DNA from 3 places in the Micromonospora sp. WMMD730 genome. Region 2 is predicted to be linked to each of the others. Evidence: riboswitches for the same ligand, from Rfam matches in the RefSeq annotation. Region 2 holds a riboswitch; each other region holds the start of a gene.

The links. Region 2 has a riboswitch for cyclic di-AMP ahead of ACN265_RS30765 (NlpC/P60 family protein). Riboswitches for the same ligand answer to the same signal wherever they lie in the genome.
Positions count from the first base shown of each region.
Region 1: linked by a shared signal. The riboswitch ahead of ACN265_RS28525 (coiled-coil domain-containing protein) and the one ahead of ACN265_RS30765 (NlpC/P60 family protein) in region 2 are both predicted to bind cyclic di-AMP.
Region 3: linked by a shared signal. The riboswitch ahead of ACN265_RS06220 (coiled-coil domain-containing protein) and the one ahead of ACN265_RS30765 (NlpC/P60 family protein) in region 2 are both predicted to bind cyclic di-AMP.

Region 1 covers NZ_JBMHML010000002.1:6,691,149-6,701,107, reverse strand. Annotated here, with positions in the region: gene ACN265_RS28540 (lipocalin family protein) at 1-148, shown strand, start outside; gene ACN265_RS28535 (helix-turn-helix transcriptional regulator) at 212-538, opposite strand; gene ACN265_RS28530 (carbonic anhydrase) at 772-1,485, shown strand; gene ACN265_RS28525 (coiled-coil domain-containing protein) at 1,591-2,616, opposite strand; cyclic di-AMP (ydaO/yuaA leader) riboswitch at 2,620-2,751, opposite strand; gene ACN265_RS28520 (YibE/F family protein) at 2,918-4,261, opposite strand; gene ACN265_RS28515 (hypothetical protein) at 4,524-5,054, shown strand; gene ACN265_RS28510 (DUF305 domain-containing protein) at 5,117-5,746, shown strand; gene ACN265_RS28505 (metal-sensitive transcriptional regulator) at 5,872-6,171, opposite strand; gene ACN265_RS28500 (heavy-metal-associated domain-containing protein) at 6,266-6,472, shown strand; gene ACN265_RS28495 (hypothetical protein) at 6,489-6,722, shown strand; gene ACN265_RS28490 (heavy metal translocating P-type ATPase) at 6,737-9,013, shown strand; gene ACN265_RS28485 (CsbD family protein) at 9,160-9,333, shown strand; gene ACN265_RS28480 (hypothetical protein) at 9,477-9,959, shown strand, end outside.
Region 2 covers NZ_JBMHML010000002.1:7,157,162-7,167,120, reverse strand. Annotated here, with positions in the region: gene ACN265_RS30770 (C40 family peptidase) at 178-1,176, shown strand; cyclic di-AMP (ydaO/yuaA leader) riboswitch at 1,332-1,468, shown strand; gene ACN265_RS30765 (NlpC/P60 family protein) at 1,481-2,521, shown strand; gene dcd (dCTP deaminase) at 2,571-3,149, opposite strand; gene ACN265_RS30755 (pyridoxamine 5'-phosphate oxidase family protein) at 3,296-3,850, shown strand; gene ACN265_RS30750 (zinc metalloprotease) at 3,925-4,959, opposite strand; tRNA gene ACN265_RS30745 (tRNA-Gly) at 5,193-5,266, shown strand; gene ACN265_RS30740 (hypothetical protein) at 5,356-5,703, opposite strand; gene ACN265_RS30735 (e9imm peptide) at 6,413-6,676, shown strand; gene ACN265_RS30730 (LLM class flavin-dependent oxidoreductase) at 6,743-7,624, shown strand; gene ACN265_RS30725 (ASCH domain-containing protein) at 7,650-8,081, opposite strand; gene ACN265_RS30720 (alpha/beta hydrolase) at 8,183-8,725, shown strand; gene ACN265_RS30715 (phosphoribosyltransferase) at 8,739-9,287, opposite strand; gene ACN265_RS30710 (septal ring lytic transglycosylase RlpA family protein) at 9,472-9,959, shown strand, end outside.
Region 3 covers NZ_JBMHML010000002.1:1,353,700-1,363,658, forward strand. Annotated here, with positions in the region: gene ACN265_RS06195 (cellulose binding domain-containing protein) at 1-1,380, shown strand, start outside; gene ACN265_RS06200 (hypothetical protein) at 1,604-2,002, opposite strand; gene ACN265_RS06205 (hypothetical protein) at 2,157-2,300, opposite strand; gene ACN265_RS06210 (STAS domain-containing protein) at 2,656-3,018, shown strand; gene ACN265_RS06215 (SRPBCC family protein) at 3,116-3,583, shown strand; gene ACN265_RS06220 (coiled-coil domain-containing protein) at 3,656-4,711, opposite strand; cyclic di-AMP (ydaO/yuaA leader) riboswitch at 4,716-4,847, opposite strand; gene ACN265_RS06225 (cation diffusion facilitator family transporter) at 5,013-5,927, opposite strand; gene ACN265_RS06230 (HelD family protein) at 6,035-8,152, opposite strand; gene ACN265_RS06235 (alpha/beta fold hydrolase) at 8,361-9,365, opposite strand; gene ACN265_RS06240 (carbonic anhydrase) at 9,511-9,959, shown strand, end outside.

The DNA.
Region 1 (9,959 bases), 470 kb from region 2:
CACCGGTTTCGTCCTCTCCCGGGAGCCGGCGCTGACCGGGGCGCAGACGGCGGCGGCGAAGGCGGCGCTCACCGCCAACGGCTACGACCTGTGCGACTTCCGCACCACCCGGCAGGACGGTGGCGGCGGAGCCGGCAGCTTCTGCTGACCCTCCATCCGCGACGGCCCGTCCCCGCCGGGGCGGGCCGTCGTCGTGTGCCGGTCCGGCGGCTCAGGACCCGGCGTCGGCCGGGTCGGGGCTGAAGAGGGCGAGCAGGGCGCCGACCTGGCGGTCGGCCTCGGCCGGGTGCCGGAAATGGCCGCTCGGGTTGAGCGTGTACTCGTTGCGCCGGCCGACCCGGGTACGCCGCAGGTAGCCGCCGGCCTCCAGGTCGGCGACGATCGCCTGGGCGGCCCGTTCGGTCACCCCGACCTCGTCGGCGACGTCGCGGAGGCGGGCGGTGGGGTTGCGGGCGATGGCGAGCAGCACATGGCCGTGGTTGGTGAGGAACGTCCAGTTCCGGGTGCTCCCCGTGCCGTCTGTCGCCATGCCGGTCATGGTATGGCCCGTACCTGGGAGACCCGTCGTCGGCCGCCCCGACGGGTCCCGGGGTCGCCCGCCGATGCGGTACGCGCCCCGGGTCCGACACGCCGTCGACACCGCGCCGACCGACGCCTGAAACGTGTATCACGAAATCTTGACGTACCTTTAGCTGCGTGTGACCGTGGGGACACGGCCGTCGTCGCCGCCGGCCGGCGTGACCAGGTGCGATTCCGGACCGAGGTGAGGCAATGGCCCCGATCACTCCGACCCAGGCGTTGGCCGAGTTGCAGGCCGGCAACCGGCGGTTCGTCGCCGGTGCGCCCCGTCATCCCAACCAGGACGCCGGGCACCGCACCGCCGTCGCCGACGGTCAGCATCCCTTCGCCGTCATCGTCGGCTGCTCCGACTCCCGGCTCGCCGCCGAGATCATCTTCGACCGGGGTCTCGGCGACCTGTTCGTGGTCCGGACCGCCGGCCACACCGCCGGGCCCGAGGTGCTCGGCAGCGTCGAGTACGCGGTCACGGTGCTCGGCACCCCGCTGGTGGTGGTCCTCGGGCACGACTCCTGCGGTGCGGTGCAGGCGGCCCGGGACACGGCCCGCACCGGCACCCAGCCCCCGGGGCACCTCTACTCGGTGGTCGCCGCCGTCGGGCCGAGCCTGCGCCGCGCGGCCCAGCAGGGGGTGCACGACATCGACGGGATCGTCGACATCCACATCGCGCAGACCGTCGAGGTGCTGCTCGGCAACTCTCCGGTGATCGCCGCCGAGGTGGCCGCCGGTCGGTGCGCGGTGGTCGGCATGTCCTACCGGCTCGCCGCCGGCGAGGTCCACCAGGTCGCCCCGGCCCCCGAGCCCGCCGCCGCGCTGCCCGAGCCCGCCGCCGCGCTGCCCGAGCCCGCCGCCGTGGTGCCCGCACCGACCGTGCCGGCCGGTGCGGCGCCGGAACCCGTCGCCTCCTGACCCGCACCGGTCACGACGAAGGCCGCCCGGCTCAGCCGGGCGGCCTTCGTCATGCGTGGCCCGAACAACTCATCGGGGCCGGTGGTGCGGTGCCGAACACGGTCGCTACAGCAGTGACACGTGGACGTGGTCGGTGTGGTTGGACGGCCCCGAGTACGAACTCCAGCCGTTGGCCGGGAACCAGATCTGCCGGTTCCAGATCACGTAGTAGATGCCCAGCCGGTCCGAGTTGCGGATCAGGAACGCGGCGAGGTTGTTGCCGTACATCCGGGTGTCGTTGTTGTGCCACGGGCTGAACCCGCTGTTCTGCAACGACCAGTCGCACGCCCTGCCCTTGGGGTGCTCCCACGGCCCGCCGGGGCGGTAGCAGCCGACGAACCGGTTGAACCCGGCCCGCTTGACCTCCTTGTACATGTGCAGCGTGCGCGGGGTGATGCAGCCGGACGTGGTCGGGTCGTTCTCGCTGCACGACTCCCCGCGCCAGTCGCCGTTGGCGGTCTGGCCGGGTGCGACGCGGGCCACCGGGGACGTCGCGTCGACCAGGCCGCCGGTGAAGCCCCGGCCGCCGACCAGGGCCAGTGCCTTGTCGGCCTCGGTCTTCTTCTTGGCCATCAGGTTGGCCTGCTTCTGCTGCTCCCGGACCTCGGCGTCGACGGCGAGCTTGGCCTGCTCGGCCCGGGTCTTGACCTTGTTGACCTCGGCCAGCTTGCCGGCGTTGACCATGTTCAGCTCGTCCAGGGCGGCGGCCCGGCGGACGAAGGCGTCCGGCGCGTCGCTCTCCAGCAGCGCGGCGACCGCGCCGACCCGACCCGTCCGGTACGACTGGGCGGCGATCTCGGTGACCTGCGGGGCCAGCGCCGCCAGCTCCTGCTCCGCCTTCTCCACCTCGATGGCGTATTCGAGCTGGCGCTTCTTGGACTTCTCCAGCCGGGTCTTCGCCGCCGAATACTCCCGGTTGGTGGCCTCGATGACGTCGGTGAGCAGCTTCGGCTCGTCGTCCTCCTCGTGCCCCGAGGGGGTGGGCGCGTTGGGCGCGGCCGTCGCGGGGGCGGCGGCCGGTCCGGCGACGATCGCCAGGGCGGCGAGTACGGCCACTGCCGGCGTCAACCAGCGGCGTAGGGGTGCCGTCACAGTTTTCCCTTCCGTCGACCGCCGACCGGGTTAGCTGACGGGTTCGGGACGGAAGTGGCCCCTACCGCTGGCGCGGATTCACCCCAGGTGCTCGGTTCCCCGGCTCGCCGTACGGCGATTGGGCGGTGGCACCGCTGGCGCCGGTGGGCGCCTTCGGCGGTGACCGGCAGCGAGGTTACCCGAGAGTCGTACCGGGGATCTACGCCCGCAACCCGACCAAATGAGTATTTTCCCGATAGCGAGGGGTAATCAGTGACGCGACCGACAGGCGTGACCTCGCCTCCGGTCACGCAGCGCAGTGTCACCATGCGGTGTCCGTGCTCCTTTCCGGGTCTGGCCATCGTGCGGGGGCCGGGGTGGACGGTTCGCCGTGCCGGGGGGCGCTCAACGCCTCCAGCGCCTCGGCACGGTCGGGGGCGGGACGTGGGGTGGGCGGCGACCCGGTCGTACCGGCGTCGGCCGGTCCCCGCCCGGCGGTCACGACCAGCGCGGCCAACCCGGTGGTCAGCGGCACCGCCGCCACCAGGCCGAGGGTCGCCACCGCGCTGCGGACGATCTCCTGGGCCAGGAACTCGCTGGTGAGGATCTGGCTCACCGGGCGGCTGTCGGCGGTGAGCAGGAGCAGCAACGGCAGTGACGCGCCCGCGTACGCCAGCACGATCGTGTTGACCGTGGACGCGATGTGCGCCCGGCCGACCCGGGTCGCCGCCCGGTAGAGCTGCAACCGGGACAGCCCCGGGTTGGCGTGCGCCAGCTCGGTTACGGTGGCCGCCTGGGTGACCGTGACGTCGTCGAGCACGCCGAGCGACCCGATGATGATCCCGGCCAGCAGCAGGCCGTGCAGGTCCACGTCACGCTGGTACATCGACAGCGTGGTGGCCTCCTCGCTGCCGAACCCGGTCAGGTGGGTGGCGGCGGTGGCCAGCGTGCCCAGCACGCCGGTCAGCACCAGGCTGCCCAACGTGCCCAGCACCGCCACCGAGGTCTGCGCGGTGATCCCGTGGGTCAGGTACAGCACCACGAACATGATCAAGGCGGCGCCGGTGACCGCGATCGGCAGCGGCGCACCCCCGGCGGAGATGCCCGGCACCACGAAGGTCAACAGGATGGCGAAGCTGGCCCCGAGGCCGGCCAGGGCGGCCAGTCCGCGCAGCCGGCCGAACGCCACGATCGCCGCCGCGAACAGGGCGACCAGCCAGAGCAACGGCATGCCCCGCTGGTGCTCGGCGATGTGGTAGCTGCTCGCCGACGGATCGCTCGGGTCGGCCAACGCGACGAGCACCACCTCGTCGCCGACCGCCACCGTCGGCGCTCCCGGCCCGGACGGCACCGGCGTCTGCACCTCACGGCCCGCGTCCGGCCCCTGCTCGACGGCGACCGTCACCGTCCCGCACGGTCCGTCGGCCACCCCGGGAGGGCCGTCGGGGGTCTGCGGGGCGGGCGGGCACGGTTCGGTCACCACCCGGGTCACCGTGCCGTGGTGGCGGGGCACCTGCTCACCCTGGTCGATCTTCGGGGTCGCACCGGGCCAGAGCACCAGCGTGGCGATCACCGTGACCACGATGAGCGGCACCACCGTCATGACGAGGAGCCGCCGCACCCGTGGCGGGGTGGACGGAGCGGGACGGGTGTGGTCGGCGCCCATGTGTGCGAGTTCTCCCAACGATCCGGGACGGGATACGTGTCAGCCGGCCAGCCGGTTCACCACGGACGGCGGGTCATCGTCGGACGATGGTAGCCACCACCCAGGCCCGCCCGGTTCGCCCTGCCCACGGTAGGTCGAGGGGCGCCGGCGGCGGCCGGTCCCGGCAGCCACCCCGCACCCGGCCCCGACGGGCCGGGCCCCGGCGCGCGCCGACCCACCCGTACCGGCCCGCCGGGCGGCCCGGGCACGCTAGCGTGGAGCCGTGCGGCGGGCGGGTACGGCGACGACGACCGGGCGGTGGCTGCGGCTGCTCCTGCTCGTCGGCACGCTGCTGGGGCTCTCCGCGATGCACACCCTCGGCCACGACGCGCACCCGGGCGGCGGCCACCCCACCGGCCACGGCACGTCGACCGACGACCCGCACCGGCCCGCCGCCGACAGGTCGTCCGTCCCCGTGCCGGCGGCGGACCTGATGCACCTGACGCCTGCGGTGTGGGATGTCCCGGTCGGTCCGGGGTGGGGCGTCGCGGTGGCGGACCCGACCCTGCGGGGGTGCGGGGACGGGTGCGCGGTGGCGCTGCCCGCCGGCCCACCCGGCACACCCGCGACGGCGTGGAGCGTCTGCCTGGCGGTGCTCGGGGCGCTCACCGTGACGGTACTGGTGCTGCTCTTCGCGGTGCGGTCCAGGCCGGCCGGGGTGTCCCGTCCGCCGTCGCGGCCCCGGGAGCCGCGCGCCCCGCCACCCCGTCCGCTCGGGCTCCGCCTCGCCTCGGTGTCGGTACTGCGCAGATAGGACGCCCCGACGTGGCTCCGCCGCGTCCCGCGTCCGTCTCCGTCGTACTGAAAGGTCTGCCCGTGTCCACTCGTCGTCGCGCGTGCCGTGCCGCCCTGGCCGGCGTCGCGCTCAGCACCGTCGTCGCCCTGTCCGCCTGCGGCGGCGACCACTCCACCGACGGCGGCCACGGCCGCCCGGCCGTGGGTGCCGCCCCGGCCGCCTCCGAGTCCGCCGGGGTCGCCCCGGCCGACGTGATGTTCGCCCAGATGATGATCCCGCACCACCGGCAGGCGGTACGGATGTCGGAGCTGGCCGGGAACCGGGCCGCCGATCCGGAGGTCACCCGGCTGGCCGAACGGATCCGGGCCGCCCAGGCCCCGGAGATCGCCACCCTGACCGGCTGGCTCACCGCCTGGGGCCGGCCCGTCCCGTCCGACAGCCCGGCCGGCGGTCACCTGCCGGGGATGGACCACGGCATGCCGGGGATGATGTCCGACGCCGACCTGGCCCGGCTGGAGGGGGCGACCGGTCGGGACTTCGACCGGCTCTTCCTCAGCCTGATGATCGCCCACCACGAGGGTGCGATCACCATGGCCCGGCAGGAGGTGGCGGACGGCCGGCACGCCGGGGCGCGGGCCATGGCGCAGCAGATCGTCGCCACCCAGCAGGGCGAGATCGACACCATGCGGAAGATCCTCGCCCGGCTCTGACCTCCACCCGTGAGGCGTCGCGGGGCCGGATCCCACCGGCCCCGCGACGCCGGGCGGGCCGGGCTCCCGACCGGTCCGCCCGTCCGGTGCCCCGCTGACCGCAGGTCGCCGACGGGCGGGCCGGGTCAGCCGCGTTTCATCAGGCGGCCGACGGCGGCCATCATCTCGGCGGCCATCTCGTCGGCCCGGCCCTCGGCGGCCCCCTCGTGCATGCAGTGCCGGGCGTGGCCGTCGAGCAGCCCGAGGGCGACCTTGTCCAGGGCGGCCTGCACGGCGGAGATCTGGGTGAGCACGTCGATGCAGTACCGGTCGTCGTCGACCATCTTCTCGATGCCCCGGACCTGCCCCTCCACGCGGCGCAGCCGCGCGAGCAGTTGGTCCTTGCTGGCGGTGTAGCCCCGGACCGGGGTGCTCGGTGTGGTCATGGTGACCAGGATAGCGTACCCCCGGGGGGTATGCTACGGTCGCAGGGCAGCGTACCCCTGGGGGGTATGTTGGACGAGTGGAGGGGAGAGTCGCATGATCACGAACTACCAGGTGACGGGCATGACCTGCGGGCACTGCGTCAGCGCGGTGAGTGCCGAGGTGGGTGCCCTCGACGGCGTCACCGACGTCCAGGTCGACCTGGCCTCCGGCCGGGTCGCCGTCACCAGCGACCGCCCGCTGGACACCGCATCCGTGCGGGCCGCCGTCGACGAGGCCGGCTACGACCTCGTCGAGGCGTGACGGTCCGGGGCGACCGATGAACACGCCGACCAGGCTGGGCGGTTTCGCCCTCGCCCTCGCGGTGGTGTTCGGCGCGGCGTACGGGGTCGGCCAGCTGACCGGCCCCGTCACCCCGCCCGCCGGGACCCGCCACGACCCCGCGCACACCCCGCAATCCGTCCCCAGTCCCGTCAGCCCCGAGCCCACCACCGACCCGACGCCGAGCGTGACCGTCACCGGCACCGGCGGGGCCGGTCACACCCACGGTTGACCGGAGGTGCCGCGATGACCCCGACCGCCCAGAACCTGCCCACCGCGCCCCACCAGATCGAGCTGGCCATCGGCGGGATGACCTGCGCCTCCTGCGCCGCCCGGATCGAGAAGAAGCTCAACCGGCTCGACGGCGTCGAGGCGAGCGTCAACTACGCCACCGAGAAGGCCACCGTCCGGTACGCCGACGGCGTCACCCCCGACGACCTGATCGCCACCGTGGAGAAGACCGGCTACACCGCCGTCGTCCCCCCGCCGCCCGCCCCCGCCGGCACGGAACCGGCCGGTGCACCGGCCGACGAGCTGGACGCCCTGCGGACCCGGCTGCGGGTGTCGGCCGTGCTCACCCTGCCGGTGATCGTGCTGGCGATGGTGCCGGCCTGGCAGTTCACCTACTGGCAGTGGCTGTCACTGACCCTGGCCGCCCCGGTGGTCGCGTACGGCGGGCTGCCGTTCCACCGGGCCGCCTGGACCAACCTGCGGCACGGCGCGGCGACCATGGACACCCTGGTGTCGCTCGGCACCCTGGCCGCGTTCGGCTGGTCGCTCTGGGCGCTCTTCCTCGGTGACGCCGGGATGCCCGGGATGACCCACCCGTTCCGGCTGGACATCGTCCGTACCGACGGTGCCGGCAACATCTACCTGGAGGCCGCCGCCGGGGTGACCGTGTTCCTGCTGGCCGGCCGCTACTTCGAGGCCCGCTCCAAGCGGACCGCCGGGGCGGCCCTGCGCGCCCTGCTCGAACTCGGCGCGCGGGACGTCGCCGTGCTGCGCGGCGGCACGGAGACCCGGGTTCCGGTCGACCAGCTCGTGGTGGGCGACCGGTTCGTGGTCCGGCCCGGCGAGAAGATCGCCACCGACGGGCGGGTCGACGAGGGCACCTCGGCGGTCGACGCCAGCATGCTCACCGGCGAGTCGGTGCCGGTCGAGGTGGGGCCCGGCGACACGGTGGCCGGTGCCACCGTCAACGCGGGCGGCCGGCTGGTCGTCACCGCCACCCGGGTCGGTGCGGACACCCAGCTCGCCCAGATGGCCCGGCTGGTGGAGGCGGCGCAGACGGGCAAGGCCGCCGTGCAGCGGCTCGCCGACCGGATCTCCGGGGTGTTCGTGCCGGTCGTCATCGTGCTGGCCGTCGGCACCCTGGGCTGGTGGCTGGGGTCCGGGGCCGGCCCCACCGCCGCCTTCACCGCCGCCGTGGCCGTGCTGATCATCGCCTGCCCGTGCGCGCTCGGCCTGGCCACCCCGACGGCGCTGCTGGTCGGCACCGGACGGGGCGCCCAGCTCGGCATCCTGATCAAGGGGCCGGAGGTGCTGGAGTCCACCCGGCAGGTCGACACGGTGGTGCTGGACAAGACCGGCACGGTCACCACCGGCCGGATGACCCTGGTCGACGTCCGCCCCGCCGAGGGGCAGGACCGGGCCGAACTGCTCCGGCTCGCCGGGGCGGTGGAGGCCGGCTCCGAGCACCCGATCGCCCGCGCCGTGGCCGCCGGTGCCGCCGAGGCCGGGGAACTGCCCCCGGTCACCGGGTTCGCCGCCACCGAGGGGCTCGGCGTCACCGGCACCGTCGACGGCCACGACCTCGTCGTCGGGCGACCGGGGCTGCTGCGCGAGCGAGGTCTGGACGTACCCGGGGAGGTGGTCCGGGCGATGGCCGAGGCGGAGGCCGCCGGGCGTACGGCGGTGGTGGCGGGCTGGTCCGGGCGGGCGCGGGGGGTCCTCGCGGTGGCCGACGTGGTCCGACCCACCAGCCGGGAGGCGGTCGCCGGGCTGCGGGCCCTGGGCCTGACCCCGGTGCTGCTCACCGGGGACAACGCGACGGTCGCGCAGGCGGTGGCCGCCGAGGTCGGCATCGACCGGGTCACCGCCGAGGTGCTGCCGACCGACAAGGTCGACGTGGTACGCCGGCTCCAGGAGCAGGGCCACACGGTCGCGATGGTCGGTGACGGGATCAACGACGCCGCCGCCCTGGCCCAGGCCGACCTGGGGTTGGCCATGGGCACCGGCACCGACGTGGCGATCGAGGCGTCCGACCTGACCCTGGTCCGGGGCGACCTGACCGCCGCGGTGGACGCGATCCGGCTCTCCCGGCGCACCCTCGCCGTGATCAAGGGGAACCTGTTCTGGGCGTTCGCCTACAACGTGGCCGCCCTCCCGCTGGCCGCCGCCGGCCTGCTCAACCCGATGATCGCGGGCGCGGCGATGGCCTTCTCGTCGGTCTTCGTGGTGGCCAACAGCCTCCGCCTGCGCCGCTTCTCCACCATCACCGTCCACCCCGCACAGCCGAGTTGATCAAGAGGTTCGCGTCACCGGCCGGCTCCCGGGTGACGCGAACCTCTTGGTCATCGGGCTGGGGCCGGTGGCGGGGGTGTTTTGGGGACGGGGGGCGGGGGTAGTTGAAGGTCGTTGGAACGACATGCTCACATCGGGAGGCTCTCATGGGGTTCGACGACAAGATCGGCAACACGACCGAGAACACCGCCGGCAAGATCAAGGAAGGCGTTGGCCGGGCGACCGACAACGAGCGCCTTGAGGCCGAGGGCCGCAACGACCAGGCCAAGTCCAGCCTCAAGCAGGCCGCCGAGAAGGTCAAGGACGCCTTCAAGAGCTGAACCGCACCACCGTCACGCCGGACCGACCCCGTCGGGCCGGCGTGACGCGTGTCCGGGCCCGCCGGTGCCCGCCGATTCGATTTCCCGCCCACCCGTGCGGCATCGTGTCGCGGTACGGCCGTCACACCGAACGGGGAAAGTCGATGCATCGCCGCTCCACCACCGCACTCACCCTCGCCGTCCTCGCCGTCCTCGCCACCGGCTGCTCGGACGAGGAGGCCGGCACCGACGCCGCACCCGGCCCGTCGGCCACCGCCACCACCGGGGAACCCACACCGGAGGCGTCGACCACCACCGCCCCGGAGAGCACCGGACCGAGCGCCGGCACCGCCGCGAACACCGCGCAGGTCTGCCGCGCCGTCGATCAGTTGATCATCGATGGCAGCCGGCAGATCGCCGCCGACTCGGTCGACGCCACCCGCGAGGAACTCACCCCGGAACAGCTCAACGGCAAGCTCAAGGGGCGGCTGAGCCGGCTCGCCGACGACGTCCGTGCGCAGGCCCGCAAGGCGCAGGACGACCGGATCAAGAAGCTGGTCCAGGAGATCGCCACGAAGATTGACTCTGGGGCGGCGGCCAAGAGCCCGGCGAGCTGGATGGGCACCGACTTCGTCGGCATCCCGCCC
Region 2 (9,959 bases):
ATGGACACCCTTTGTGTGCAAGCGATTGCACTGATGTGATGGAGTGCCCACCCGCCTTGATTCCCCACCGTGACTGCCCCTAATGTTGCACCGGCCGCTGTGGGACGTCTGCCTCCTTCTTCCCCTTAGCGAGGCGCCCGGCGGTCGGTTGCAAAGGAGTCGACGCCGGTGGCAACCATGCCCCCTCACCGTCACGCCCAGGGCCAGCCGCCCGCCCGGCCGGCAGCCCTCCGGCGGGTCGCCCGCCGCCTGCTCACCCTGGTCGCGGCGGTCGCCGTCGGTGCCGGGATGCTCGCCGTGCCGGCCCACGCCGCGCCGTCGCCCGAGGAGATCGAGGCGGCTCTCGACAAGCAGTGGGAGCAGCTCGAACCCACCATCGAGGACTACAACAAGGTCCGGGCCCAGCTCAAGGTCAACCGCAAGAAGTCGGCCGACCTCCAGAAGAAGATCGAGCCGCTGGCCCTGCAGAGCGAACTAGCCCTGGGCCGGGTCGGTGACCTCGCCTCCCGCTACTACAAGTCCGGCCCCTCGCAGGAGCTGAGCGCGCTGCTCACCACCACCAAGCCGGGCACCCTCGCCACGCAGCTGACCATCCTGGACCGGCTCGCCGCCGAGCAGCGCCGGGAGGTCGAGGCCGTGCTCGTGGTCCGCCGCAAGTACGACGCCGAGAAGCAGAAGCTCGACACCCTGATCGCCGCCGAGGTGAAGCAGGAGAAGGAGCTCGCGGCCAAGAAGACCCAGATCAACACCGAGATCAAGCGGTTGCAGGCGGCGATGCCGAAGACCACGGTGAAGGTGAACGGCTGCCCCACGATCAACGGCGTGGTCAGCTCCGCCGCCCGGACCGCGATCGCGACCGCCTGCGCGCAGGTCGGTGACCCGTACGTCTGGGGCGCCACCGGGCCGAACTCGTTCGACTGCTCCGGGCTCACCCAGTTCGCGTACAAGGCGGCAGGCATCTCGCTGACCCACTTCACCGGTGCGCAGTGGAACGAGGGCAAGGCCATCCCGCGCTCCGAGGCCCGCCCCGGAGACCTGGTGTTCTTCTTCAGCGACCTGCACCACGTCGGGCTCTACCTGGGCAACGACATGATGGTGCACGCGCCCCGGACCGGTAAGCCGGTCCAGGTGACCAGCATCAACTACATGCCGGTGGCCGGCTTCCGCCGCCCCTGACCAGCACATACGTCAACCCCCGGCCCGATGGGCCGGGGGTTGCGTGTTTTCCGGTCACGGAGTGTGCCGGCCCGGCGGGTTGCGGATCGATAACGAGCGTCTCTACTCTGGTCAATCGTCGGTCGGCACCAGGTCCGCCCCGCCCGGGGTGGCGTCGACCGGCACCGCCGAGTCGCCTCCGGGCGAGCCGGGGACCCAGGTACGCCGGGGTGAATCCGCGACCACCGCGGTAGGGCGCTCCCTTCCCGCCCGAACCCGTCAGCTAACCCGGTAGGCGGTCGAGGAAGAAGGAGCCCGGAGCCCGGTGGCACACCATGCCCCGCGGCCACCGTCGCACCGGACGACCCAGGTCGCCCGGAACACGACGGTGCCGCGCCCACGCTGGTCCCGCTTCACCACCACCCTCGCCACCCTGGCCGCCGCCGCGGTCGTTCTGACAGGTGGCCCCACGGCGGCGCACGCCGACCCCTCGGTCGCCGAGATCGAGCGACAGATCGACCAGGACTGGAACAAGCTCGAACCGCTCATCGAACAGCACAACGCCACCCGCATCGACCTCGCCGCCAAGCGCCGGCAGGCCGACGCGCTCGGCAAGCGGATCGCCCCCCTGCAACGCCGCGTCGACCAGGCGATGAACCAGGTCAGCGGCCTCGCCGTGCAGGCGTACAAGGGCGAGAACGTGTCCACCGTCAACGCCCTGCTGGGCAGCCGCAGCCCGAGCCAGGTGGTCGAACAGTTGGGGCTGCTGGACCGGTTCGCCAGCCGCCAGCAGCGCGAGGTGCGGGAGGTCGCCCAGCTCCGCGACGAACTCGCCGCGACCAAAGCGCCGTTGGACGAGATGGTCGCCCAGCTCACCCGTACCGAAGCACAGCTCGCGGCCCGCAAAAAGCAGATCAACACCGAGATCGACCGGTTGCAGAAGCTGCGGCTGACGGTCTACGGCAACGGCGGCGGTGGCAAGCTGCGCCCGGCCCCGTGCCCCGCCGGCTACCCCGGTGGCCCGGCCGGTACGGCGGTCAAGTTCGCCTGCGCCCAGATCGGCAAGCTGTACGTGTGGGGCGCGGCCGGCCCGAACAACTACGACTGTTCCGGGCTGACCATGGCCGCCTGGGCGAAGGCCGGGGTGTCGTTGCCGCACAACGCCCGGCAGCAGCGCCAGGTCACCGACCGGGTGAGCCGGGCCGACCTGCGCCCCGGCGACCTGGTCTTCTACTACTCCGACCTGCACCACGTCGGGATGTACGTCGGGGACGGCTGGGTCGTGCACGCCTCCCAGGCGGGCAAACCGATCACGATGAAGCGGGTCGACGACGGGCCGGTCAACAGCTACGGCCGACCCGGCTGAGCCACCGTGTCCGGGCCCCGGACCCGGGGCCCGGACACGGCACGCCGCGTCAGCCGATGGGCCAGGTGCGCCAGTTCTGCCAGGAGCGGCTGGGCGTCGGCCCACGCTGGCCCTGGTAGCGCGATCCGTACACCGCGGAGCCGTACGGGTGCTCGGCCGGCGAGGAGAGCCGGAAGATGCAGAGCTGCCCGATCTTCATGCCCGGCCAGAGGGTGATCGGCAGGTTGGCCACGTTCGACAGCTCCAGCGTGACGTGGCCGGAGAAACCCGGGTCGATGAAACCGGCGGTCGAGTGGGTGAGCAGCCCCAGCCGGCCGAGGCTCGACTTGCCCTCCAGCCGGCCGGCGAGCTGGTCGCCGAGCGAGATGACCTCGAGCGTGGAGGCGAGCACGAACTCGCCCGGGTGCAGCACGAACGGTTCGCCCGCCGGCACCTCCACCATCGACGTCAGGTCGTCCTGCTGCATCGCCGGGTCGATGTGGGTGTAGAGGTGGTTGTTGAACACCCGGAACAGCTTGTCGAGGCGCACGTCGATGCTGGAGGGCTGCACCAGACTCGGTTCGAACGGCTCCAGCGCCAGCGCGCCCGCCTTGATCTCGGAGACGAGGTCCCGGTCGGAGAGCAGCATCGGGACACCATATCCAGCGCCCCGGCCGGACCCGCCCACCGGGCCGCCCCACCGACCGGCGTCGTCGCTGGCGCCGAGGCGTACGTCGGGCCGTTCGACCTGCGTGTCGGACTGATTTTAGAACGCCTGTTCGATAGGATGACCGCATGGCATCCTGGTCCGCATTCGCCGCCGACGAGCCCCGCCTCGCCGACGGGATCCGCCTTCTCCTCCAGCAGTACGGGTCGGGTTTCGGCTACCTGGCCACCGTCCGCGCCGACGGCGGTCCCCGGGTGCACCCGGTCTGCCCGCTGGTCACCGACGGCGGGTTGTTCTGCTTCGTCGTCGACTCGCCCAAGCGGCGTGACCTCGAACGCGACGGCCGCTACGCGCTCCACTCGTTCCCGCCGGAGGAGAGCGACGACGAGGCGTACGTCGCCGGTCGCGCCGAGCCGGTGACCGATCCGGCCCGGGTGGCGCTGGTGGCCGAGATCGGTCGGGCCGCGCCCCAGGTCGACTGGCGGCTCTTCGAGTTCAGTGTCGACGTCGCCATGCTCACCCGGCGCGAGCACGGCGGCCCGTTCGGCGGCGACGCCGGGCGTCCCGCCGTGCAGGTCTGGCTCGACCCGGTTCCCGGTCGGCACGGTGTCGCCGGCCTGCCCGACCAGCGACCGTCCCGGCGCGGACGGCACGGGTTCGACACCCGCCGCACCGCCGCCTGACCCCGGAAACGACGGTGCCGGCCCCGTCCCCAAGGGACGGAGCCGGCACCTGACGCTGTGCCGTGCCAGCCGGGTCAGGCCGACGCGCGGTACGCGCTCCAGGCGTTCACCATGCGGCTCGCCTGCCCAGCGGTGAACTGGTACATGCACGAGTCGTAGGTGTAGTCCATGAAGTTGGTGATCGGGTCCTTGCCGGTCGCGGTGCAGGTGTCCCGACCGGTCGGGCACTGGTAGGCCGGCTCACGCTCGGCCGGGGTGTCCGAGACGCCGTCGCCCGAGCCCGAGCAGCCACCCTGGAAGGTGTGGTAGAGGTTCAGCCAGTGACCGACCTCGTGGGTGCCGGTGTCGCCCAGGTTGTAGTTGGTGGCGGTGCCGTTCGGCAGCGACTCGCCGAGCACCACGACGCCGTCCATCACGTCCAGGGTGCGCTTGGGGAACGTCGCCCAGCCGAGCAGGTCGTCGCTCAGCTCACCCAGGTACATGTTGAGGGTGTTCTTGCCGCCGGTGCGCAGCTGGGTCTTCATCGCCCGCTCGGCGGAGGAACCCTGCACGATCGGGTACCACGACGCGTTGGTGACCCGGTTGATCTTCTGGAGCTGGAAGGTGAAACCCGTGGCGGCCCCACCGGTCGCACCGCTGTACGCCTGGTTGAGCACGCTGATCTGCGAGTTGATCATCGAGTCGGGGATGTTGCCCCCGGCCCGGGTGCTGTCCCGCTGGATGACGTGCACGACGACCGGGACGCTGATCGGGGCCAGTGCCACCGTCGTGCCCTCGGTCGAGCCGCTGCGGTGGCTGGACTTCGACCGCAGGGCGCTGTTGCGCAGGGCGAGGGCGAAGTCCGCCTCCCGCTCCTGGACCTGCTGGGCGGTCAGCGCGTTCGGATCGTGCCGCTTGTGGGCGGCCTTGCTGCCGCCACGGACACGGGCGTCGGAGTGGACGTCCGCGTGGGCGTCGGCCGGCTCCGCGCAGGACGTGTTGTCGGGGGCTGCGGAGTACGCGGAAGCCGCAGGTACGACGCCCACCGCAGCGGTGCTCAGCAGCAGCGCGAAGGTCGTCGACGCGACACCGGCGGCACGCCGGGTCAGCAGGTTGGGACGCAGTCCCATGGGCCCACCTCTTTCTGGCGGCGCGACAGGGGGTATGTCGCACCGAGGTCGTGAACGTGGGGGTGACGTTACAACTGATCGACACGTTTGAGAACGTCCCCAAGCTGCTTGTGTGAAACATCTGACCGTTTCTTTTGCACCCTTCGTGTTCCGGTGGTCACGACCGGTGTCGACGACGCGCGGGGGTGCCCGGGTGCGCGGGTGTGGTCACCTCAGGTACAGTGGTGCCGCTTGCGGGTGTAGTTCAATGGCAGAACATCAGCTTCCCAAGCTGACAGTGCGGGTTCGATTCCCGTCACCCGCTCCACCACGAAGGCCCTGACCAGGATGCAAATCCGAGTCAGGGCCTTCGATGTTCAGTGGCCAACCAGGGCGCACCGTGCCGATGGCAGGCGCTTACGGGCTGGTCAGCGGTGGTGGCGACGGCCCTTGGTCGGTGGGGCCGGTAGCCACTTTCGCCTGTTGGCTTTGCGGTTCGCCGCTCACACCACCGGGGTCTCTGGCTGCCAACACGGCGATCCCGTGAAGGCCGCGCGTGATGATCCGCCAGGGCAGCAGCACATCTCCCCAGCTCCTGATGTCGAATGCCTCGATGACCTTCGGGGCTTGCCGAACGAGCACCTCTCCGTTGGGCAGGCGGGCGATCGCGTAGCAGAAGGTGAGCCAGGCGACAAACGACAGGAAGATGATCCCGGCGAGTAGGAGTAAAAGCACGCCAAAGGCGTGGATCGTCTCCGAGTTCAAGGCGCTGATCCTTTACGTAGCTGTACTGACGAGCGGGCATGCGGGACGCAGGGGCAGGTGCCCGGCGTGCCGCGTGCGACCCTGAGGTCGCGGCTACGTCTCCCTTCGCTCCTCTGGCCCTTTTTTCGTCAGCGCTACGTGGCGCCGATATCGAGCGCCCTCGCTTCAGGCCCGGTGGTCGGGCACTGACGAGGGAACCCCATATCGAGTCACGTTTCGCTCACTGAATGATGACATGCCCGACCGACCTTCACCAGGGCTCGTGATCCGGCGGAGCGGTATCGCACCCCCACACCGCACCGGAACTGAACACCTGCGTGAAGTGGCTCCTGCTGGCGAGTTGTCAGGGCTGACGCTACCCAGGCGGTGACCCCGGCGGCCTGAAGCCGTCGGGGCCAGCATTGCGGCGGAGCGGACACACACGTGCGTGTCCTTCAGACCTGATGACGTGAACGATTCGCACTGGTGGCCGCAGCGGTGTCGACGTCAGCACAGCACGCCGTTCGTCGCCTGCCATCCGCCGGGCCACCTGTCACGCCCCACTCACCGCGCCTGATTCGTTGACGACATCAGCTCGAAAGGACGCGCCAGGACCACCCGACCCGCGCGCTCCCGGGCCGACCTGGATGACGGCCACGGCGGGAAACCTCGACACTTCCCCGTCGAGGATCATGTGGGGTGCCATCGACCCTGCTCCGAGGAGGTCGCCGTGCAGGCGAAGCTGACCCGGGACGAGGCCGTCGCCCTCGTCGAGCGGATCATGCGGCTCGACTATGCCGACGACGGCGAGCTGAACGACTGGCTGGACAGACTCGAACTCGACCTCGTCTGTCCGGACGTCTCCGATCTGATCTTCACGACCACCCCGGAGTTGACGGCCACCGAGGTCGTCGACCGCGCGCTGGCCTACCGGCCGATCGCGATGCAGGCGGTCCCGTGGTCGGAGACCGAGGAGCAGACCCGACCTGACTGACCCACGTGGGCGCGGGCACCCGGCGCGGGAAGGGCAGGGCCGGCGGCGGGACGTACGCTGGCGATCATGCGGATTGGCATCGTGATCCTTCCCGACCAGCGCTGGCCGGAGGCGCGTCGGCGTTGGCAGCAGGTGGACGAGTGGGGCTTCGACCACGCCTGGACGTACGACCACCTGGGCTGGCGGGACCTGGTAGACGGTCCCTGGTTCGACTCGATGTCGACGCTCACCGCCGCCGCCATGGTCACCGAACGGGTCCAGCTGGGCACCCTGGTCGCCTCGCCCAACTTCCGGCATCCGGCGGCGTTCGCCCGGCAGGTCACCACCCTCGACGACATCTCCGGTGGGCGGCTGCTGCTGGGCCTCGGCGCGGGTGGCATCGGCTTCGACTCGGCGGTGCTGGGCGGGGAGACGCTGCCGCCCCGGCCGAGGGTGGACCGGTTCGGCGAGTTCACCGAACTGCTGGACCTGATCCTGCGGGAGGACGGCACCACCTGGCGGGGGGACTGGTTCAGCGCGGTGGACGCCCGCAACAACCCGGGCTGCGTGCAACAGCCCCGGGTGCCGTTCGTGATGGCCGCCAACGGGCCCCGGTCGATGCGGTTGGCCGTCCGGTTCGGTCAGGGCTGGGTCACCACCGGAACCGGTGAGGAGGAGCTGACGGCCTGGTGGGACGGGGTGGCGACGCTCTGCGCCCGGATGGACCGTACCCTCGGCGAGGTCGGCCGCGACCCGGCGAGCCTGCCCCGCTACCTCTCCCTGGACTCGGCACCTGTCTTCTCACTGCGCAGCGCCGACTTCTTCGCCGAGCAGGTGGCGCGGGCGGCGGCGCTCGGCTTCACCGACGTGATCACCCACTGGCCCCGGGCCAGCAGTTGGTACGCGGGCGACGAGGCGGTCCTGGCCGACGTCGCCACCCGGCTGCTGCCGGAGCTGCGGACGGCCTGACCGGGGTGCCGTCCCCGGGGGCTGTTCAGGTGCCGAGGTCGCCGGTGGGCGTCCCGCCGTCGCCGGCCGAGACCAGCCGGAACCGGATACAGACGATCTCGGTGTCGTCGGTGACCGGGGTGCCGACCCGCGCCCAGTAGCCGGCGTGCCCCGCCCGCCAGTCCTCGATGGACCGGTCCCCCTCCCCCTCGGAGCGGGCGAAGTCCCAGGAGACGCCCGCGAAGGGGACGACCTCGATCCCGGTCACCTCGACCACCCCGACGAGGGCGTCCCGGTCGTCGACCAGGACCAGCCGTTCGCCGACGTGCTCCAACTCCTCGGTCTCGTCGGCGTACTCGGTGAGCAGGCCGGCGGTGGCCGTCTTCACCCCGGCCAGCACCAGCGTGTTGAGCGTGGTGCGCAGCTCGCCGGGGGTGCCGAGGGCGAGCGTGCGGAGTCCGCCGATCCGTGGCCACATGCGGCCGAGGCTACCGCCGTGCCGTTCGCCCGTCGCCCGGTTTCGACGCCCCCACGGTCGGCTCCGCCGTCGCTACGGTGGGTCCGACGACGGGAGGAACCATGGACCGACGCGCGGTACTCGTCCCCGGACGGGGCTACGACACCCACTACCCGCTGTTCGCCTACCCGGGTGAGGGCCTGCGCCGGGCGGGCTTCGAGGTCCACGAGATCGGCTGGCAGCCGCCGGAGGGGATCGGGATGGACGGCGCGCCCCCGTCGGTGGCGATGGACTGGGTCGCCGGGCAGGTCGCCCCGACGCTGGGGACACCGACTGATCTGCTGGTCGCCAAGTCGCTCGGCACCCTGGCCGCCCCACTCGCCGCCGACCGGGGGCTGGCCGCGATCTGGTTGACGCCGCTGCTGCACCGGCCCGAGGTGGTGGCGGCGCTGGACCGGGCGTCCGCGCCGTTCCTGCTGGTCGGCGGTACGGCCGACGGGGCGTGGGACGGCGCGGTGGCGCGGCGGCTCACCCCGCACGTGCTGGAGGTGCCGGACGCCGACCACGGTCTGCTGGTGCCCGGCCCGCTGGCCCGCTCGGCCGAGGTGCTCGGGCAGGTCTGCACGGCGGTCGAGGAGTTCGTGCGGCTCACCTGGCCGGGCTGACACCGGAGCGTGGTCAGGGCAGGTCGGCGGGGGTGAGCAGCCCGTGTGCGCCCAGTTCGGCGGCGACCGGGTCGGGCAGGTCGACGACCACGGCGGCGACGCCCACCCAGTGCGCGCCCCGGGCGGCGCACAGGTCCCGTACGGCCCGCACCTGGGCGCCGGTGGCGACCCAGTCGTCGACCATGAGCACCCGGTCGTCCGCGCCGAGCCGGTCGTCGCGTACCGCGAGGTCGACCTGCCGGCCCCGGAAGTCGGGTGGACTCTGGGCCCAGGTCAGCGGGCCGGCGGGGAGGCGTCCGTCGCCGGGCTTGTGGGCCGGGACGAAGCCGACGCCCAGCGCGGTCGCGGCGAGCGGCCCGAGCATCAGCCCGGTCACCGCGGGGGCGACGACGACGGTGGGCCGGTCGGTGCGGAACGGCGCGACCAGGGCCGGACCGAGCCCGGCCAGCACCTGCGGGTCCCGCCACCAGCGGGAGACGTCGCTGACCAGGTGGCTGCTGCCGGGTCCCGGATCGACCCAGGTGAACAGCTCGGCCAGGCGGTCACGCAGTGCGACGGTCATGCCCACATCCTCGGTGCCGAATGCCAACGGTGGCATTCTGGCCCGTGCGGCCCAGCGGTCCTCGACTGATCGGTCACACGTATCACTGTAATTCCGGGCATACCACCATGATCACGTTGACTTCGGAAGTGCTTCTGTCGTTACGGTCCGAGCCGTCATGCAGGCATACGAAAGGACCGAGCCGGTGGTCGGCAGGCATACCCGTACCCGGATCTTCTCCTCGCCCGCCGGCATCGCCGCGACCGCCGCGATCGGTGTCGCGCTCGCCGTCGGCGGCACCGTCGGCGCGGTGCAGTTGACCGCCGACGACGCGCCGGCCCCCGTGGTGGTGGACACGTTCGCCCCCGGCACGGCCGCCACCACCGACGCGCCTACCCCGAGCCCGTCGGTGAGCGCCACCGCCTCCCCGAGCGCCAGCCCGTCGCCCACGGTCACCGCCAGCCCGAAGGCCACCCGCACCCAGGCCGCCTCCCGGAGCAGGCCGCGCACCCCCGCGCCCAAGCCGTCCGCCACCACCAAGAAGGCGGCCCCGAAGAGCACCGTCGTTGACAGCGGCTCCTGCGGCGCGTCCTTCTACGACGAGGGTCAGTTGACCGCCAACGGGGAGAACTTCGACCCGAGCGCGTTGACCGCCGCCCACAAGACCCTGCCGTTCAACACCAAGGTCCGGGT
Region 3 (9,959 bases), 5.8 Mb from region 2:
ACCGCCGTGCAGGACCTGATCAGCCCGCCCACCGGGGCACCGCTGATCAGCGGGCTCGGTGACATCGGCGGGTTCCGGCACACCGACCTGGACGCGGTGCCGCCGATGCTGTTCACCCAGCCGGTCTTCACCACCACCACGAGCCTCGACTACGCCGAGGCGAACCCGGCGACGATGGTCCGGGCCGGTAACTTCACCGACGCCGACCGCCCCAACGACAGCCACGTCGCGTTCTCCACCGACGGCGGGGCGAACTGGTTCCAGGGCAGCGAGCCGGGCGGGATCAACAACGGCGGCACGGTCGCCGCCGCCGCCGACGGCAGCCAGTTCGTCTGGGCCCCCGGCGACGCCGGGCAGCAGGTGATCCGTTCCGTCGGGTTCGGCAACTCGTGGACCGCCGCCACCGGCATCCCGGCCAATGCCGTGGTCGAGTCCGACCGGGTCAACAAGAACAAGTTCTACGGCTTCAGCGCCGGCAAGTTCTACGTCAGCACCAACGGTGGGGCCAGCTTCACCGCGTCCGCCGCCACCGGCCTGCCGGCCACCGGGAACGTCAAGTTCAAGGCGGTGCCCGGCAAGGAGGGCGACATCTGGCTGGCCGGTGAGGGCGGGCTGTGGCGCTCCACCGACTCCGGGGCCAGCTTCACCAAGCTGGCCGGTGTGTCGGCGGCGGTGAACGTCGGCTTCGGCAAGGCCGCCCCCGGGCAGACGTATCCGGCGGTGTTCACCTTCGGCACCGTCGACGGCAAGGCCGGCGTCTACCGCTCCGACAACACCGGCGCGGCCTGGGTGCGGATCAACGACGACCAGCACCAGTACGGCAACGCGGGCGAGGCGCTGACCGGTGACCCCCGGGTCTACGGCCGGGTCTACCTGGGCACCAACGGCCGGGGCATCCTGGTCGCCGACCGGCTCGGTGGCACTCCCACCCCGACGCCGACCACCCCCGGCCCGACCACGCCGCCGCCGACGACCCCGCCTCCCACCACGCCGCCGCCCACCACGCCTCCGCCGACCACTCCGCCCCCCACGACGCCTCCGCCCACCACGCCGCCGCCGACGACCCCGCCGCCCACCGGTGGGTGCGCGGCGACGTACAAGGTGACCGGGTCGTGGCCGGGTGGCTTCCAGGGTGAGGTGACCGTGCGTAACACCGGCACCAGCGCGATCGCCGGCTGGACGGTGAACTGGACGTTCGCCAACGGTCAGACGGTCAACTCGCTCTGGGGCGGCACCTTCACCCAGACCGGGGCGAACGTCTCGGTGCGCGACGCCGGGTGGAACGGTGCGCTCGGGGGTGGCGCGAGCACCAGCATCGGCTTCACCGCCAACGTGACAGGCACCAATGCGGTTCCGGCGGTGACCTGCACCAGCCGCTGACAACTATCAACTATCCGACACCTGCCGGCTCCGCTCCCCGACCGGGGAGCGGAGCCGGCGGCATGTCCGGGCTGAGAGTGGTCGACTCAGCGGTGGCGAAGTCGCGGCATCCACCCCGGGTCTTTACCGCAACATCGCCCCAGCGGGGGTGGATTGAAGACGGCGCAGGCCCCGGTCGACGCCGAGAAGCGTGACCGGGGCCTGTACGTGCCGCGTGGAGCGGTCAGTCGTCCAGCCCGACGGGGGAGTTCGGCCGGTCCACGTCGACGAACTCGATGTCGTCGACGGCCCGGTCACCCCGGCTGCCGGCGGCCCGCGCGGCGGTGCCGGCGGCCCAGCCGATCGCCGCGCCGACCAGCGCCGCGCCGATCAGCAGGGTCCAGGGCAGGGCCGGACGCCGGCCGGCGAGCGCGTCGAAGGCGAGCGTCGCCCGACGACGGGCCTCGTCGGCGGTCGAGCCGACCAGGTCACCGGCGTCGGCCAGCCCCGAGTCCCGGACCGACCGGGCGGCGTCCCGGACGCTGTCACCGGCGGAGTCCACCGCCGAGAGCAGGTGGTGCCAGGCCTGGTCGGCGATCCGCTCGGGCTTGCTGCGGCGCTCCAGAAGGTTGCTGCCGATCATCGTGTTACCTCCTCGAATGCCGAAATCTGCGGCCACTTCGGAGGTGGTCTCCGCGCCGCAGCGGTCCTCGCGCCGACCGGTCACCCGGCCGGTGTCCGAGCAGTGCCCCGCCCGGCCGGGTCGCAAACCCGTGCGTACGGGTGACCGTCACCGCTCAGCGCACCGAGACCACGGTGGTGGCGCGGGCGAAATCGTCCCCGTCGTCGTCATCGTCGTCGTCCCCGCCGCCGAAGCCGCAGGCCAGGACGAGAGCGAGTAGTGCGCCGACCCCGGCCAGCCCGAGCAGTCTCCTGAGCATCGATCCGTCTCCTCGATCGTGGTGACCCATCTCTCGCCCACGGTAGGCACCCCGCACAACCTGCACCGGGGGAGTCGGCGGGCCGCGTCGGGGAGCCGGCGGGGCTCGCCCGGCGCACCGCATCCGGGTGTCGGTGGACCGGGGCCGCTACTCTGGGACGGTTGGAACGGCCGAGCTGGGCCGTTCGTCTGAGGAGAACAGGACCAGCAACGGTGCGGAGAGGGACGGTCCGGTCCGTCCGGATCCGCGAATTGCTCATCCCGAGGGGTGGCGACCGAGGCCATCGGAGGAATACTCTCGGTCGCGGCCCGCGTACTGATGAGGCGCCCGGGGACGGGCGAGTGGAGGTGCTCGCGTGAGCCTGTCGATCGTGAAGTCGGTCCTGCCGGCCGGTGTCATCGAGATCGCCCCCCGTGGTGAGATCGACGTCGACACCGCCTACGAGGTACGTGAGGCGATCGCCGAGGTGCTGGCCAAGGGTCGGCCCGCGCGGATCGAGCTGAACATGCGACTCGTCACCTTCATCGACTCCGTCGGGATCAGCGCCATGGTCGCCGGCTTCCAGACCGCCGAGGTCAGCGGCGTCAAACTGATCGTCACCGAGCCGAGCCGGTTCGTGCACCGACAGCTCTGGGTCACCGGCCTGCTCGGGCTCTTCGGTGCCCCGGAGCCGTACTTCGCCGGTGCCGCCACCCCGGAGGTCCTGCCCGGCGCCTGACCGGGCCCCGGTCGGCGTCGACGCCACTGACCAGGGACGTTGCCAGTCCGTCTCCGGTACGGCACGATCGTGCGACCGACGACGGTCAGGAGGCCCGGTGGTCCGGCGGGAGAGCTTCAGCTACACGGTGCAGGCGCGCTGCTCACCGGCGGACGCGATGGCGCTGCTGAGCGACCTGTCCCGGCAGGAGGAGCTGCATCCCCTGATCGTCCGGGTGCGCCGGCTGCCCGCCCGGCCGGGTGCCCTGGCCAGCTACGCGATCACCGACCGGCTGGAGCTGGGGCCGCTGCGGTTCCCCGTCACCTACCAGGCCGACGTGCTGCTGGCCGGCGACGACGAGATCGTGACGATGGCCCGCCAGCAGCCCGGCACCACCGTACGCAACCACACCCGGCTGCGGATGGAGGGTGACCTGCTGCGGATCGACGTGGAGATCACCCTCGCCGCGCCGGCCCCGCTGTTCGGCTACGCCTTCCGGCAGGCCCGCGCCGCCCACCTGGGGTTGGCCAGCCGCCTCGGCGCGGTCCTGGACAGCCGGGCCGGCGACCCACCCCCCGCCGGCTGACGACCGCCGGCACCCGCCCGGACGGTCGCGCCGCGGTGGCCCGCCCTGAGCGGACGGGCCACCGCGCCGGGATCAGATCATCGACAGGTGCACGTGGTTGGTGTGGTCGCTGGACGGGTCCCCGTTGCCCCCGCTGTACGCCTTCCACCCGCTGCTCGGCAGCCAGATCCGCTTGAACCAGATCACGTAGAGCACACCGAGCCGGTCGGCGTTGCGGATGAAGTACGCGGCGAGGTTGTTGCCGTACGTCCGGTCGCCGCCACTGGCCACCCCGCCGAAGCCGCCCTTCTGGGCGGCGAAGTCGCACGCCCGGCCCTTGGGGTGCTCGCCGGAGCCGCTGGGCCGGTAGCAGGAGACGTACCTGGTGAAACCGGCCGCCTTGGCCTGGTTCAGGGCGTTGAGCGTACGCGGGGTGATACAGCCGTTGGCCGGCGTCGGGTCGTTGACGCTGCACGACTCGGACGGCCAGGAGCCGTCGGAGTTGCGGGGCGCCCCCTTGGCGTTGCTGGTGGACGTGCCGTCCGAGCTGCCGGAGTCGCGGGAGGTGGGGGCCGGCTTGTCGGCGGCGGCCACCGCCAGCGCCCGCTCGGCCTGCTCCTTGCGCTTGCCCATGGTGGCGACCTGCTTGCGCTGTTCGGTGATCTCCTGGGTGACCGCCGCCCGGGTCCGGGTGGCCTGGTCCCGGGTCTCGATCATCGTGCGCAGTTCCTGGTCCTCCCGGGTGGCGACCGTCTCCAGCGCCGCCGCGCGGTCCAGGAAACCGCTCGGGGTGTTGCTGTTGAGCAGGGCGGACATCGGCCCGAGCCGGCCGGTGCGGTAGGCCGCGCCGGCGATCTCGCCGACCTTGGCGGTCTGCGTGACCAGCTGCCCCTCGATGGTCTTGAGCTGCCCGTCGAGTTCCTGCTGGCGCTTGGTGGAGCGCTCCAGGGCGGCCTTGGCCTCCAGCCAGCCCTTGCTGGCGGCGTCGAGCTGGTCGCGCAGCGCCGGGGTGCCGCCCTCGTCGTCGCCGGGGGCGGCGAGCCGGGTGGCGGGCGCGGCGGCGGCCGGGGTGAACGGCGCGGCCGACACGCCCAGGGCCAACGCCGTGACGACTGCGGCCAGCAGCCGCGTGGTGGTGCGTACGTGCATGCGGATGTCCTTCCGTCAGCCGCCGACCGGGTTAGCTGACGGGTTCGGGACGGAAGATCCCTACCGCTGACGCGGATGCACCCCAGGAACGTGGTTCCCCGGTTCGCCCGGGCGGGCGATTAGGCGGCGGCCTCTGCCTGGCGGAGACCGGGGCCGAGCCTACCGGTACGCGTGTGACGCCTGCCTACCTCGTGACTGAGGGTACGAGAGTGAATACCCTCAAAAGGTTCAAACGACGCAAATTTCCGCGATCTCTGTGCGGGAGTACCCGGCGGGGCTGACCGTCCGGCCCGGGGCGGGGTCACCAGTGGGCGGGGCCGCATGCGCCGGGGCTCGCCCCGGGCTCGACCTGGAGGGTGGCGTGCTCGATGTGGAAGTCCTCCCGCAGGGCGCCCCGGGCGGCCGCCAGCACCGCGCCGACCTCGGCGTCACCGGCCAGGGTGAGGTGGGCCGAGGCGACGTCCATGCCGGAGGTGAGCGTCCAGACGTGCAGGTCGTGCACCTCGGCGACACCGGGCACGGCGGTCAGCCGGTCGTGCACGGCGGTCACCGGCAGGTGCTCCGGGGCGGCCTGGACCAGGATGCGCACCGCCGCCCGGCCGAGCCGCCAGGTGCGGGGCAGGATGAACACGCCGATCGCCACGGCGACCAGTGGGTCGGCCCACCACCAGCCGGTGCCGGCGATCAGCAGCGCCGCCACGATCACCCCGACCGAACCGAGCAGGTCGCCGAGCACCTCCAGGTACGCCCCGCGCAGGTTGATGCTCTCCTTGGCGCCCTCCCGCAGCAGGCCGAACGCGACGATGTTGGCGAGCAGGCCGAGCACCGCCACCACCAGCATCGGGCCGGCCAGCACCTCGGGTGGCTCGCCGAACCGGCGGACCGCCTCGATCAGCACGTAGACCGCGACCCCGCTGAGCAGGACGGCGTTGGCCAGGGCGGCGAGCACCTCCAGCCGGTAGAGGCCGAAGGTGCGCTGCGGGTCCCGGGCGGCCCGCCGGGTGGCGGTGATCGCGGCCAGCGCCATCCCGATGCCGAGCACGTCGGTGAACATGTGCCCCGCGTCGGAGAGCAGGGCCAGCGAGCCGGTGCCGAAGGCGGCCACCGCCTCGACCACCATGAGCACGGCGAGCAGCCCGAACGCCGCCCAGAGCCGACCCCGGTGCCGGTGCGCGGCGTTGCTCACCGTCGCGCTGTGGTCATGACCTGCGCCCACGTCCACACCCTCCGTCGCCGCTGCGGACCCGCTCCAATCTATGCTCACATCGCTATGTATGCAAGTGATGGTCGGACGTCCGGCCAGGTGGGCCGGGTCCCGGTCGGTCAGCCGGTCGGCTCGACGGTGGTGAGGCGCTGGGTCGCCCGGGACAACGCCACGTAGAGCGTCCGCACCCCGGAGCCCGGATCGGCCCGGATCTCGCCGGGGCAGACCAGCACCACCCCGTCGTACTCCATGCCCTTGGCCTGGAGGCTGGTCACCACCTGCAGGCGCGCCCCACCCCGGTCGCCCAACCAGCCGGCGACCTCGTCGCGGCGGGGCACCGGGGTGATCACGCCGACCGTCCCCGCCACCTCGGCCAGCAGCGTGTCCACCGCGTCGGCCGTCGTCCGGGCCAGCTCCGCCGCCGGCACGTGCAGCGCCACCGGGTCCACCCCGGTGGAGCGCACCGCGCTCGGCAACTCCAGGTCCGGGTAGAGCCGGCGGATCTCCGCCGCCGCCACCGCGAAGATCTCCGCCGAGTTGCGGTAGTTGGTGGAGAGCGTGAACCGGTGCCGCCGCCGCCGGCCCAGCGCCTGGTCCCGGGCCCGGTCCAGCTCCGCCTGGTCACCCGTCCAGGCGGTCTGCGCCGGATCACCCACCACCGTCCAGGAGGCGAGCCGACCGCGCCGGCCGATCATCCGCCACTGCATCGGCGAGACGTCCTGCGACTCGTCGACCACCACGTGCGCGTAGTCCCGGTAGTCCTCCGGCCGCTCCCGGGCCGCCGCCCGCGCGGCACGCTGCCGCTCCCCGAAGGTGCTCAGCTCCCGGACGCCACCGGCGAGCTGGAACGGGTCCCGCCGGGCCTTCTTCGGACGGACCGGCTGGCCCAGCAGCGCGTCCAGCTCGTCGAGGAGGGCGATGTCGGCCACCGTCAGCCCCTCGGTGTCCAGCGACCGGTACGCCTCCACCAGCAACCCGACCTCCGCCCGGGACAGGACGCCGGCCGCGTACCGGTGCAGCCGCTCCGGCCGGGCCAACCAGCCCAGCACGTGCCGGGGATGCAGCCGGGGCCACCACGCCTTGAGGAACTCCCGGAACTCCGGCCGCTCGATGATCTCGTCCTCGAAGGCGGGCTGCTCGGGCAGGCCGGCGACGGCCGACCGCCGGGCCTGCGCGTACAACGCGGCGAGCACCCCGTCGAAGCCGACCCGGCGGACCTCGTTGCGGCGGGCCCCCCGGTGCAACGCCCGGTCCCGGATGCCGTCCAGCTCGCGCCGTTCCAGGCGCAGCAGCGCACCCCGGTAGAGCAGCCGCAACTCCTGCGGGCCGTCCGGCACCGCGTCCCGGGCCGCCCGCTCCAGCACCCGCCGCATCCGCAGCGAACCCTTCACCGCCGCCACCTCGGGCCCGTCCGTGCGGGTCGCCGACAGGCCGGGGAACAGCGACCCCAGCGAGTGCAGGGTGGCGGTCTCCTCGCCCAGCGAGGGCAGCACCGAGGCGATGTACTCCACGAACACCGCCGACGGGCCGACCACCAGGATGCCGCCGCCGGCGTACCGGCTGCGGTCGGCATAGAGCAGGTACGCCGCCCGGTGCAGGGCCACCGCCGTCTTCCCGGTGCCCGGCCCGCCGGAGACGATGGTGACCCCCGAGCCGGGGGACCGGATCGCCTCGTCCTGCTCCCGCTGGATGGTGGCGATGATGTCCCGCATCCCCCGGCCGGTCGCCCGGGACAGGGTCGCCAGCAGGGCCCCGTCACCCACCACCGGCATGTCCGGCGGGGCGGCCTCCGGGTCGAGCAGGTCGTCCTCGATCCGGGTGACCTTCTCGTCCGACGAGCTGATCGTGCGCCGCCGCACCACCCCCAGCGGCTCCGCCGGGGTGGCCCGGTAGAAGGCGGCGGCGGCCGGGGCCCGCCAGTCGACCACCAGCGTCTCGGCGTCGTCACCGCGCACCCCGAGCCGCCCGACGTGCAGCACCTGCCGGTCGCGCAGGTCCAGCCGGCCGAAGACCAGCCCCTCGTGCTCGGCGTCCAACAGGTGCCGGCGCTGGGCGGCGTGGAAGACCATCGCGTCCCGCTCCACCAGCGCACCGAAGGTGCCGACCCCGGCCATCCGGTAGCCGTCCCGCTCGGCGCGGGCGGCCGAGCGGCGCAGTTCGGCGAGCCGGGCGTACACCCGGTCGAGATGCCGTTGCTCGGCGGCGATCTCCTGCTCCAGGGTGGTCTGGTCGGTCAACGTACCGGCTCCTGTGCGACGGCGACGCCGGGCGCGGGTGCACGCCAGGCGGAATGAGGGTACGGGCAGCCGCCCACCCCCCGGCGGGCCGATACCCGTACCGCGACCTCCACCACCACCGCGCCGCCTGCCCGGGGTGGAGGTCGTCCGCCCCCACGCACGGGCCGACCCGCCGGGGCGCGGCCGCGCGGGGCGACGGCGGGTCGGCTCAGCGCGTCGTCCGCCCGGCGGACGCCGGGTCGCCCGGGACGTCGGCGCACGCCCGGCCGGCCGGGACGTCGGCAGGACGACGGGGCCCCGGTGGCGTAGCCCCGGCGGTGGACAGCACCCGGTCGAGCACCCCGGCGACGGCGGCGTTCACCTCGTCCGGACGCTCCATCATCAACATGTGCCCGGCACCGGGGCAGACGGTCAGCTCGGTGGCCGGCAGCGCCGCCGCGATCGATTCCGCACACGGCGGCGGGGTCAGCCGGTCCCGGTCCCCGACCAGCGCCGCCGCCGGCAGGTGCGCCAACGCCGCGAGCGTCGCCAGCCGGTGCTGGGCGCCGATCGAGGCGCGGAAACCACCGATCGAGCGCAGCGAGGCGCGGGCCACCGCCGAGGTGACCAGCCGGATGTCGGCGCCGGAGCAGCGGTCGCCGAAGAGCATCCACCTGATGCTCGGGGCCAGGGCGCGCAGCAGCGGGCGGGGTGGCCGCCAGGAGCCGCACCGGGCCAGCACCCCGGCCCCGGTGGTCTCGGCGAGCCGGATCAGCCGGGCGATCCGCGGCGACAGGCCGTACACCGTGTGGGTGTGGCCCTCGGCGGTGGTGGAGACGAAAACCAGCCCGGCCGTACGGGCGGCGAAGTGGGACGGGTGCCGGTGGGCGTACTCCATCACGCTCATCCCGCCCATCGAGTGCCCGACGAGCAGCACCGGCCCCGCCGGGGCGACCTCGTCCAGCACCGCCGCGAGGTCGTCGCCGAGCTGGGCCAGGGTCGCCGTGCGCAGCGCCATGCAGCTGGACCGGCCGTGCCCCCGGGCGTCGTAGGTGACCACCCGGATCCGGTCGCCGAAGCGGGTGCGCAGGTCGGTGAGCTGCCGGTGCCAGGCCCGACCGTCGAGCGTCCAGCCGTGCAGCAGGACCACGGTCACCTCGGCCCCGACCGGGCCGGTCACCTCGACGTGCAGGCGTACCCCGTCGGGCAGCCGCAACTCCCGTTGCTCCGGCATCGCCACCTCCCAGGCACCCGGGACACATTCACCGGCGTAACCCGGCGGTAACACCGGCTACCCGACATCAGACCACGCCAACCGTGTCGGTGAGAAGATTCCCGACCCGCCCGCACGAGGTCGGCCCGGCGGTCAGTCTGTAGCCATGCCGAGTCCGCCCACCGGGGCCGCCCGGACCCCCGACCGGCCGTCCGTCGACGCCGGGCCACCCCGGGCCGCGCGCACCCCCCGGGCGGCGCTGGCCGAGCTGCTCACCGGCAACCGGCGCTTCGTCAGCGGCCGACCGGTCCACGGGCACGACGTGACCGCCGCCGCGGCCGTGGCCTCCGGCGACCAGCAGCCGTACGCGGTGCTGCTCGGCTGCATCGACTCACGGGTGCCGCTGGAGGCGATCTTCGACCAGACCTTCGGGTCGATCTGCGTGATCCGTACCGGGGGACACGTGCTCGACCGGGCCGTGCGGGGCTCGATCGAGTACGTGGTGGCGCAGCTCGGGGTCACCCTGGTGATGGTGCTGGGGCACGAACGGTGCGGCGCGGTCGCCGCGACGGTGGACAGCGTGCGGACGGGCCGGCGTCCGGACGGTGACCTGGG